3 regions of the Gilliamella sp. B2772 genome follow, and region 1 is predicted to be linked to each of the others. Evidence: riboswitches for the same ligand, from Rfam matches in the RefSeq annotation. Region 1 holds a riboswitch; each other region holds the start of a gene.
What was found. A riboswitch is a leader RNA that binds a small molecule or an ion and turns the genes downstream of it on or off. The one in region 1 is predicted to bind thiamine pyrophosphate.
Positions count from the first base shown of each region.

Region 2: it holds a riboswitch for thiamine pyrophosphate, as region 1 does, so the genes downstream of both, thiB (thiamine ABC transporter substrate binding subunit) here and tenA (thiaminase II) in region 1, are expected to answer to the same signal.
Region 3: it holds a riboswitch for thiamine pyrophosphate, as region 1 does, so the genes downstream of both, thiM (hydroxyethylthiazole kinase) here and tenA (thiaminase II) in region 1, are expected to answer to the same signal.

Region 1 covers NZ_JAFNNB010000006.1:1,556-4,794, reverse strand. The annotation lists gene J3T98_RS10545 (PLP-dependent aminotransferase family protein) at 1-5, shown strand, start outside; gene J3T98_RS10540 (SemiSWEET family transporter) at 405-668, shown strand; gene J3T98_RS10535 (hypothetical protein) at 1,071-1,304, shown strand; gene J3T98_RS10530 (DUF1161 domain-containing protein) at 1,440-1,844, shown strand; TPP riboswitch at 1,881-1,969, shown strand; gene tenA (thiaminase II) at 2,021-2,665, shown strand; gene asnA (aspartate--ammonia ligase) at 2,712-3,239, opposite strand, start outside.
Region 2 covers NZ_JAFNNB010000001.1:190,422-193,660, reverse strand. The annotation lists gene thiP (thiamine/thiamine pyrophosphate ABC transporter permease) at 1-484, opposite strand, end outside; gene thiB (thiamine ABC transporter substrate binding subunit) at 498-1,496, opposite strand; TPP riboswitch at 1,537-1,645, opposite strand; gene argS (arginine--tRNA ligase) at 2,163-3,239, shown strand, end outside.
Region 3 covers NZ_JAFNNB010000002.1:287,774-291,012, forward strand. The annotation lists gene thiE (thiamine phosphate synthase) at 1-556, opposite strand, end outside; gene thiM (hydroxyethylthiazole kinase) at 556-1,341, opposite strand; TPP riboswitch at 1,394-1,495, opposite strand; gene trkA (Trk system potassium transporter TrkA) at 1,550-2,911, opposite strand; gene trpS (tryptophan--tRNA ligase) at 3,026-3,239, opposite strand, start outside.

The DNA.
Region 1 (3,239 bases):
GATAAAGCGAACTAAGTTTTTATTGATTGTTCTAACAGGTATTTGGCGTTAATAAATAGATCATAACTGCCTAGACAAACAAGGTAGGGTTAATCGGTAAACTTCAAATCTCATTATTGGATTGAATCTCAGCTAAATAATCACAAAACTATCAAAAAATCGCGGTTTTTATGCCTTATTAGCTATATTATATGATATAACAATTTGCGTTTGATATAAGGCATTCGTAGCAATAACATTTATTATTAAAAACCATATCCGATTACTTAAAATAGATTCACATAAAAAATCTTATCATTTTATTTACAAAATATTATCTGAAACCACGGTACACCAATATTTAACTCACTTGCTATATATGTTAGATTATTTGCTCCTTTCATATATAAGCAGGTAGGCTGATTTTGAATCTTTCTCCAAAAGCTTTTCACTATTTGGGTGTTATCGCAACACTTGCATCATTAGGAATGTACGTATCGTATATCCCACAAATTATCGACAATCTTCATGGATTTAAAGCTAATCCAACTCAACCTTTAGCGGCAGCAATTAACTGCTCATTATGGGTCTGTTATGGCTTATTACGACAAAAAAAGGATTGGCCAATTGCAATAGCTAATTTTCCAGGAGTATTGTTTGGTTTAACCGCGTTTATTACTGCTTTATAAATTCTTGCTTTAACTCCCTTATATTTTCTTTATACAGCATAATATATGCTGTATTTTTTTATAATCACAATTTTTGTGAAATAGGCTAGATAATTGTTACTCAAAAATTGAGAAATCAGAGAAGATTAAAAATTAAACTTGCATATAACTTATTAATTATTATATTGTTATTGAGTTATCAACAGGTTTGTTAAATACTTATCAAATAATAAAGTGAATAATTTAATCGATTAATCTAATTTATCGATTTACTATTGTTATCTAATAGTGATTAGACTATAGTAAAAGTCAGCCTATTTTTTAGGCTGGATTCATCTTCAAAATCTATCAGAATGTTATTTATACAAAGATTAACTAAATTTGATGATTAACAAATGAGTTTTATAAAATAAGGAAATCACCATGGCTGATATTAATCTTTCCGATGATTTGATAAAAGATTTTATCTACTCAATGTACCGTAAAGAGGTATTATTAAATTTAAAAGGTGTGGTTTTGACTGAAGAAGATCGCAAACAACTCCACGCAAAAAGAGACTTTGTAAATCAATTATCTGAAGCCGAATTATCCGATATTCGCTCATGGGTTCTAGATAAATTAAAATTACTCGAAAACCAACACCAAGAGCAGAATTAACTAAAAAATCTATACTAAGCTAGCTTTTTCAAATCTATTGATAAAATTTATTTGCAGCGTTATTCAAAACGATATGGACAGTTTAAACAATCGTTTTATAATGCATCAGTTACTCGATAATCTTAAGGAAAGATCATGAAAAAGTTAGCAGTAGTGTTATTATTAGGTCTCCCAGTTATTGCATCTGCGTCCAATTGTGACGAAATTAGTGCAAATATCGCCGAAAAAATTAAAAATAACGGTGTTAATGAAAATAGCTTCCAATTAAAACTTGTTCCTCAAGATGAACAAAATATTGAAGGTAAAATCGTTGGATCATGTGATCGAGGTAAACAAAGCATTGTTTATATTCGTACACCATCATCAAAATCAGTTAAAGATGAGCCTGAAACACCTGTTGAAATCACACCACAACCCGTCGAGTGCTACAGCCCTAGTAACGCTCCAGTTCAAACGCCAGCTTCGGCACCAGTAGAAAAAGTTCAAACTCCAGAGCCGACTTCTACAGAATCTCAGGAAACTGAACAAAAAGCAGAATAAACAGAAATTTAAGTAACCATTTTATAAATTTTATAATTTGTTTAACCGGGGTGCTATAGGCTGAGATTATACCCGTTGAACCTGATTCGGTTAATACCGACGAAGGGAGTTTAAAACACGTCTATTATAGAAATCTGTTTAACTCCTTATAGCGAATTTGTCAAAAAGGAGTCATTATGCCATCATTTAACTCACTGATTGAATCAAGCGAGTGGAAACACTATATTCAACATGATTTTGTTCAACAATTAGGAAAAGGCACATTAGACTTAACCTGTTTTCAATACTACCTGAAACAAGATTATCTTTTTTTAATCAACTTTTCCCGAGCTTGGGGACTTGCAGTATATAAAAGTCACGACATTGCTCAAATTCGTCAATCATTAGAGAGTTTAAAAATCATTGTTGAAGTTGAACTCGATCTGCATATTGAATATTGCAAAAAATGGCACATATCTGAATATGAACTAAGCACATTAAAGGAAGCCAAAGCCAATAGCGATTATACACGTTATGTGCTTGATATAGGATTACACGGCGATATATTAGATATACACATAGCGATGGCGCCCTGTTTAATTGGGTATGGCATGATTGCCAATTGGATTCAAGGTTGGGACGAAAACAACCCATATCGCTCTTGGATTGAGATGTATGCCAGTAAGGAGTTCCAACAAGCAGTACAAAAAGAAATTGCTTGGATAGAACAACAATTACTTAATATTAGTGAAAACCGATTTAAACAATTAAGCCAAATATTTAAGCAAGCGACGCAATTGGAAATAAATTTTTGGCAAATGGCATTGGATAAAAGTGACTAGTAAACAGCATGTTTTACCAGTTTAGATAAAACATGCTGAGCATGAATTATAAAAGTTGTTGATAGTTTTGCTTGGTTACATCATCCCAAACACTTGCTTGGACTTGCCCAATATGATGTTGTTGTAAAAGCAACATAGTTAGTCGAGATTGTCCAATCCCGCCACCAATTGTCTGTAAAAAATCACCATTAGCTAATGCCTTATGCCAAGCATATTGCAGACGATCTTCATTATTGGTTAATTTTAATTGGCGCTTTAACGTCTCAGGATCGACGCGAATACCCATTGACGAAATTTCAAAACCACTATTTAAAACTGGATTCCAAACTAAAATATCACCATTTAATCCTTTAGAACCCATCTCATTATCGCTACTCCAATCATCATAATCAGGGGCGCGCGCATCGTGTTTTTCTTTATTTGACAAATCACCACCAATACCGATTAAAAATACTGCGCCTAACTCCTTAGTAATCGCATTTTCGCGCTCTTTTGGTGACAAATTAGGATAACGTTTTAATAACTGTTCACTATCCATAAAAGTGATCGACTCTGGTAAAAAACAAGAAAGATG
Region 2 (3,239 bases), on a different contig from region 1:
CTATAGCAACACTGTTTAATGTTTTGTAAAAGAGCACACAAGCATAAGGAAAATTCAAAAAAACATGAGCCAACAAAATACCTTGCAAGCCATAAATAGGAAATGAAAATGGGATATGCAGTACTTGGCAAATGTAAGCCAGTAAACCTTGTTGCCCATATACCGACAACAACCCTGTCACAACCACCAAAGCGGGTAAAATAAAGGTAATTGGCATTATTTTTATCAGTAACTTTTTACCTTTAAAATCAATAAAGGAGAGCGCCTTGGCCATTAATATTGCTGATGCCAGCGAAAGTATTGTCGATAACAAAGCTTGATAAAAAGTGATCCAAACAATATGAAGCACATAACTATCAAGATAAATCGTCAAATTTCCTGACTCTAAGGCAAATCGCCAAATAGCAATAAGCGCCGAGCTTAAGATAATGAGTATTAAGCTCGCTGCACTCATTCCGGGTAATAACGATTTAAATTTCAACATTGGCGATACGGATCTATTTACTAATTGCCGATTGCCATTCTCGAATCCAAGCTTTTTGATGTTTTTCAATCTCTGCTGGCTCAAATTCTAACGATTTATTGACCGAATTAATTTGCGCAAAGGCATTAGGTAGATCCGTTTTGATAATCGGATACATCACATTTTTCTCAGCAAATTGGTGTTGGACTTCAGGTGTCAGCAAATAACGTAAAAATTGGCGCGCTAGGTCAATTTCTTGACTGTATTTAATAATTCCGGCTACTTCAACTTGACGATAGTGCCCTTCATCAAAAATAGCTGCTTCGTAGTGATGCTCGTTTTCATTAATGATATGTGCCACTGGCGATGTACTGTAACTAAGTACAAAATCCGCTTCGCCTTTTAAAAACATACCATAAGCTTCGCTCCAACCTTTGGTGACCGTCACCGTGTTTTTAGCGATTTGTTGCCACGCTTCTGCTGCTTTATCACCATAAACTTTTTTTACCCAAAATAGTAAACCAAGTCCTGGTGTACTGGTTCTTGGATCTTGGTAGATGATTTTCCAACCTGCTTTATTTTCAACCAGTTCATGTAAAGAATGAGGTGGATTTTTGACTTTGTTATTATTGTAGATAAAAGCAAAATAACCAAAATCATAAGGCATAAAACTATCATCCCACCAATTGGTGTTGAGATTGTCGGGTTTAGCGATTTGATGAGGAATAAGAATATTCGCTTGTTTGGCTTGCTCTAATAGGTTGTTATCTAACCCTAAAATAACATCCGCATTCGTTTTATCGCCTTCAAGGCGAATACGATTTAAAACCGACACACCATCACCTAATGTCACAACCTCAAGTTGGCAATTGCACTGAGCTTCAAACCCTTTTTTGATTGCCTCACCGGGTCCCCATTGTGACATAAATGAATTATAGCTATAAACCGTCAAAGTAGGCAGTTCTGCATTGGCTAATGGGCTAAAAAGTGAAAATAGAAAAATAACAGGTAGTAAAAAGTTTTTACAAAACATTTTGCCTCCAAAGAAATAGGTAAAAGACAAAAGGTTTGAGCAGATATAATAACTCAAATCCCTCCGCTGGCATTATCCAGTTCAGGTTCGACGAGTTATGTCAGTCAATCTGACACTCTCAGCCCACTAGGGCACCCCGTTGAGAACGACATTAGTTTAGAGGGTGAAGGTATAATTGTAAATAGTTACCTTCAACGGTTGCCTGCAAACTTATCTATGATTTTGGAAGAGAGTAACTGCACTTGATCAAACTGATAGCTTTATAAAATTTCCGCTTAGCCCCATTTGTAATCGGAAAATCGATTTCTTGCTTATTTAAGGGGGGAGTGAGTTTTGCATATTCATTCAAAAGGATATTTTCACCATAATTATCATACTATTTTGTCAATTGTGAATCTGAGTTCTTGCAGATGGTCTTGAGCAAACACCGAAGTTGAAAAGAGCAAAAGGATATTGATAATCAGGCAGTTAAACAAATTTCGGCACCTGTTTTCTCTTTATTTTTTTATCTATTTTATAATTAAGTTAATAAATTACATCTAAATAAAAAAATTTTCGTTTATAAAAGAATCAGCTATTTACTTGTCCTTAACTAATCCCACAGTGACAATTTATCAATTTATCAGTATTATATTGGGCATTTTATTTTAATCGATTAGGTTCAGTGTGAATATTCAACAACTATTAACACAACGTGTTTCTCAAGCAATGATTATGGCGGGTGCTGATAAAAACTGCGACGCTTTAATCAAGCAATCAGCTAAAGCCCAATTTGGTGACTACCAAGCAAATGGTATCATGTCTACCGCTAAAAAATTGGGAATGCCACCACGAGCATTAGCTGAAAAAGTTTTACAACATCTTGATATTGATGATATTGCCGATAAAATCGAGATCGCCGGTCCTGGTTTTATTAATATCTTTTTAAAAGATAGTTGGATTGCTGAACAAAACGAAGTCGCGCTAAATAGTGATAAACTGAATATTACTTTACCAGCCAAACCACAAACTATTGTGGTTGATTACTCTGCACCAAACGTAGCAAAAGAGATGCACGTCGGCCATTTACGCTCAACTATTATTGGTGATGCTAGTGTCCGAGTATTAAGCTTTCTTGGTCATAATGTTATCCGTGCCAACCATGTTGGTGATTGGGGAACCCAATTTGGGATGTTAATCGCCTACCTTGAAAAAATGGAAAACGAACATGCCAACGATATGGAACTTTCAGATTTAGAATCGTTCTATCGCGCAGCTAAAAAACATTACGACGAAGACGAAGCCTTTGCCGAAAAAGCCCGTAATTATGTCGTAAAACTTCAAGGTGGTGATCAATATTGCCGTGAAATGTGGCGAAAATTGGTGGATATCACCATGACACAAAACATTGCCACATATAAACGCCTTAATGTCACCTTATCGGTTGAAGATACAATGGGCGAAAGCATCTATAACAGTATGCTACCAGGCATTGTTGCCGATCTAAAACAGAAAAAATTAGCGGTTGAAAGTGACGGTGCCATCGTCGTCTTTTTAGATGAATACAAAAATAAAGAAGGCGAACCAATGGGCGTTATTATCCAAAAACGTGATGGTGGCTATCTTTATGCAACAACCGACATTGCCTGTGTAAAATATCGTTACGAAACACTCCATGCTGAACGTATTTTATATTATACCGATTCACGTCAACACCAACATCTAGAACAAGTTTGGGATATCGTGCATAAAGCGAAATATGTA
Region 3 (3,239 bases), on a different contig from region 1:
TACCTTCAATGCCAGTTTGAATCACTTCAGTTAAATTGTTTACACCGATACCACCTATCGCAACGGCAGGGCATTGTTTTGCTTTAACAAGTTCAGTCAATTGGGCGATGCCTATTGCTTCTGCTGCATCTTTTTTGGTGGGGGTTGGATAGATAGGGCCAATACCTAGATAATCGACTAGTTGCCAAGGAACGCGCTCAAGTTGCGAATAATTAGAGACTGAAAGCCCTATCCATTTATCTTCTCCAATTAATCGTCGTGCAATTTCGACAGGTAGATCGCTTTGTCCAACATGAACACCATCGGCATCGACAGCTAAAGCTATATCAATATGATCATTAATCAATAGTGGAACTTGAGTGTCGATTAATACTTCTTTTAAAGCTTGGGCGGCTTTATACCAATTTCTACCTGAATATTTTTGTTCTGAACGTAATTGAACGGCAGTAACACCATTTTCAACTGCAAACGTAGTGGTATTAACCATACCATTTATGCCATCACAAAGTAATGGATCAAGTACTAAATAGAGTGTTAAATCAAGTTGCTTCTTCATCAAAAATCCTTATTTGTGGTGAAAAGAGAAAGTTGGTCAATAATTGACATAGCAAAAGTACCTAGGCCTTGCTGTTTATTAGCGAGTTCACCCGCTTTTTTCATCATAAAGCAGGCTGAAGCAGTAGCCTTTAAATGATCTTCAGAACTTGCAATCAATGCTGCCACAATCGCAGATAATGAACAACCAGTACCAGTTACTTGTGTTAGCGCGATATCACCCCCAACAATGCTATAAACCTGCTCACCATCTGTGACATAATCGGTCTCACCTGTTATTGCAACAATGGTTTGATATTTCTTGGCTAATAGCATTGCCGCATTTAATGCAGAATCAGTAGAATCCAGCCCATCAGGCCCTTTTGATGATGATTGTTGACCACTTAAAGCTAGAATTTCTGAAGCATTTCCTCGAATAACTGTCGGTTTAAATGTTAATAATTGCTTAGCAATTTCAGTACGATATTTCAATGCTGCTCCAACTGCGACAGGATCTAATACCCAAGGAGTTTGATTAGCTTTTGCGGCGGCTAGTAACATGCTTTTAGCGCTATGACTATTGATCGTGCCAATATTAATTAACAAACCATTTGCAATGGCAACAAAGTCCTCAACTTCTTGCTCAGCTACCACCATCGCTGGTGAAGCCCCAATCGCCAAAAGAACGTTAGCGGTGTAATTTTGTACCACATCATTGGTAATACAATGGATTAAAGGTCGCTTCTGATGAACTTGCTCAATAAAAGGAATGGCATCTTGATTTGAAAATAATTTAATTACCGACATATTCTTTCCTTATCTAATAAATAATATTAAGGGAAGAATGTGTCAAAAGCGTTAATTAAGACAGAGACTTCCCTACGCTGGCATGATCCAGATCAGGTTCAACGGGTAAATTCTCAGTTTTTTGCTCTAACAAAAAACACCCCGAGTCTAAATAACAAATTTGGATAAAATTGAATCTATTATGAACTGAGTTTAAAAATTAAACAAGTTATTGTAATAATCTTTCTATATCACTAATGGCTCGTCTATCCGGCAAGAAAATTATTAAATGATCGCCATCTTCAATCATTAAATCCGTATTTACTATAATTACATCTTCACCACGAACCACGGCACCAATCGTAGCACCTGAAGGTAATTTTAAACTGTTAATATTTTTACCGACTAATTTTGAATTTTCCGCTTCACCACGAGCAACTACTTCGACAATTTCTGATTCACCTTGGCGTAATGAGACAACTTTAACTACACCCGTTTGCCTAACATGGCTTAGTAGTTCTGAAATAGTGGCATGTTGTGGTGAAATCGCGATATCAATAACACTATCGTTAATCAATTCTAAGTAGGCTTGTCGCTGGATAAGAACGATGACTTTTTTTGCCCCCATTCTTTTTGCCAGCATAGATGACATAATATTGGCTTCATCATCGCTAGTGACCGCCACAAACAGATCGGTTAACTCAACTTGCTCTTGTGATAATAATTCTTGGTCTGATGATTCTCCATGTAACACGGTGGTATTAACTAACTGCTCAGCTATTAATTCAGCTTTTTCTGCATTACGTTCAATCAACTTAACTTGATAATCATTCTCTAAACGTTTAGCTAAAGCAATGGCAACGCCACCGCCACCGCTAATAATAATACGTTTATAAGGTTTTTCTAGCCTTTGTAGTTCACTGGTTACTGCTTTAATATTGAGGGGAGGGGTAATAAAATAAACCATGTCTCCAGCTTCAATTAAAGTCGAACCTATTGGGCGAATAAAACGATTTTGACGATAAATAGCAACAACACGCGCTTCGACATGTGGTAAATGCTCTTTAAGTTCGGACAGTTCGCTCCCCACTAACGCACCACCGTAATAAGCGGTTACAGCAACCAAACAGACACGATTATCATAAAACGAAGCAAACTGTAGAGCACCAGGATATTGAACTAATTGGCTAATATGATTTGTAATTAAGTTTTCAGGAGCAATAATATGATCGATGTTGATACAATCTTTATTGAAGAATGGGTATCTTTCATCGTTATATTCAGGAGCACGGATTCTAGCAACTTTTTGTGGAATATTAAACATCACATGCCCAATCTGACAAGCCATCATATTTACTTCATCAGAATTGGTAACGGCAACTAACATATCGGCTGATTCCGCGCCAGCACTCTCTAATACTTGTGGGTAAGAGGATTTACCGCAAATGACTTGTAAATCAAAACGCTCTTGCAAAGATTGCAATTTATCATGATCTTCATCAACGACAGTCACATCGTTCTGCTTTTCAGTTACTAGATATTCAGCAAGTGCACTACCAGTTTGGCCTGCACCAAGAATGATAATTTTCATAATAAACCTATTATAATCAAAAGGCCTCAACCTAACTCATTATTAGAACAATAGAGCTCATATCAATTAAAGCCGTTTGATATTGTTTAGTAATAATCGCAATCTTATTTTAGATTATACAAAACCGATTGCATCATAAACCTTCTTCAACGTAGGCTCTGCTTTAGCGCCAGCTTTTTGTGCTCCTTCTTGCATAATTGAAAGAAGATAATTTTCATCATCTCGATATTGATGATATTTTGCTTGTAAACCGGTTAACATCTCGATAACTTGATTTGCCACCTCGGTTTTTAGATGACCATACATTTTGCCTTCAAACTCTTTTTCA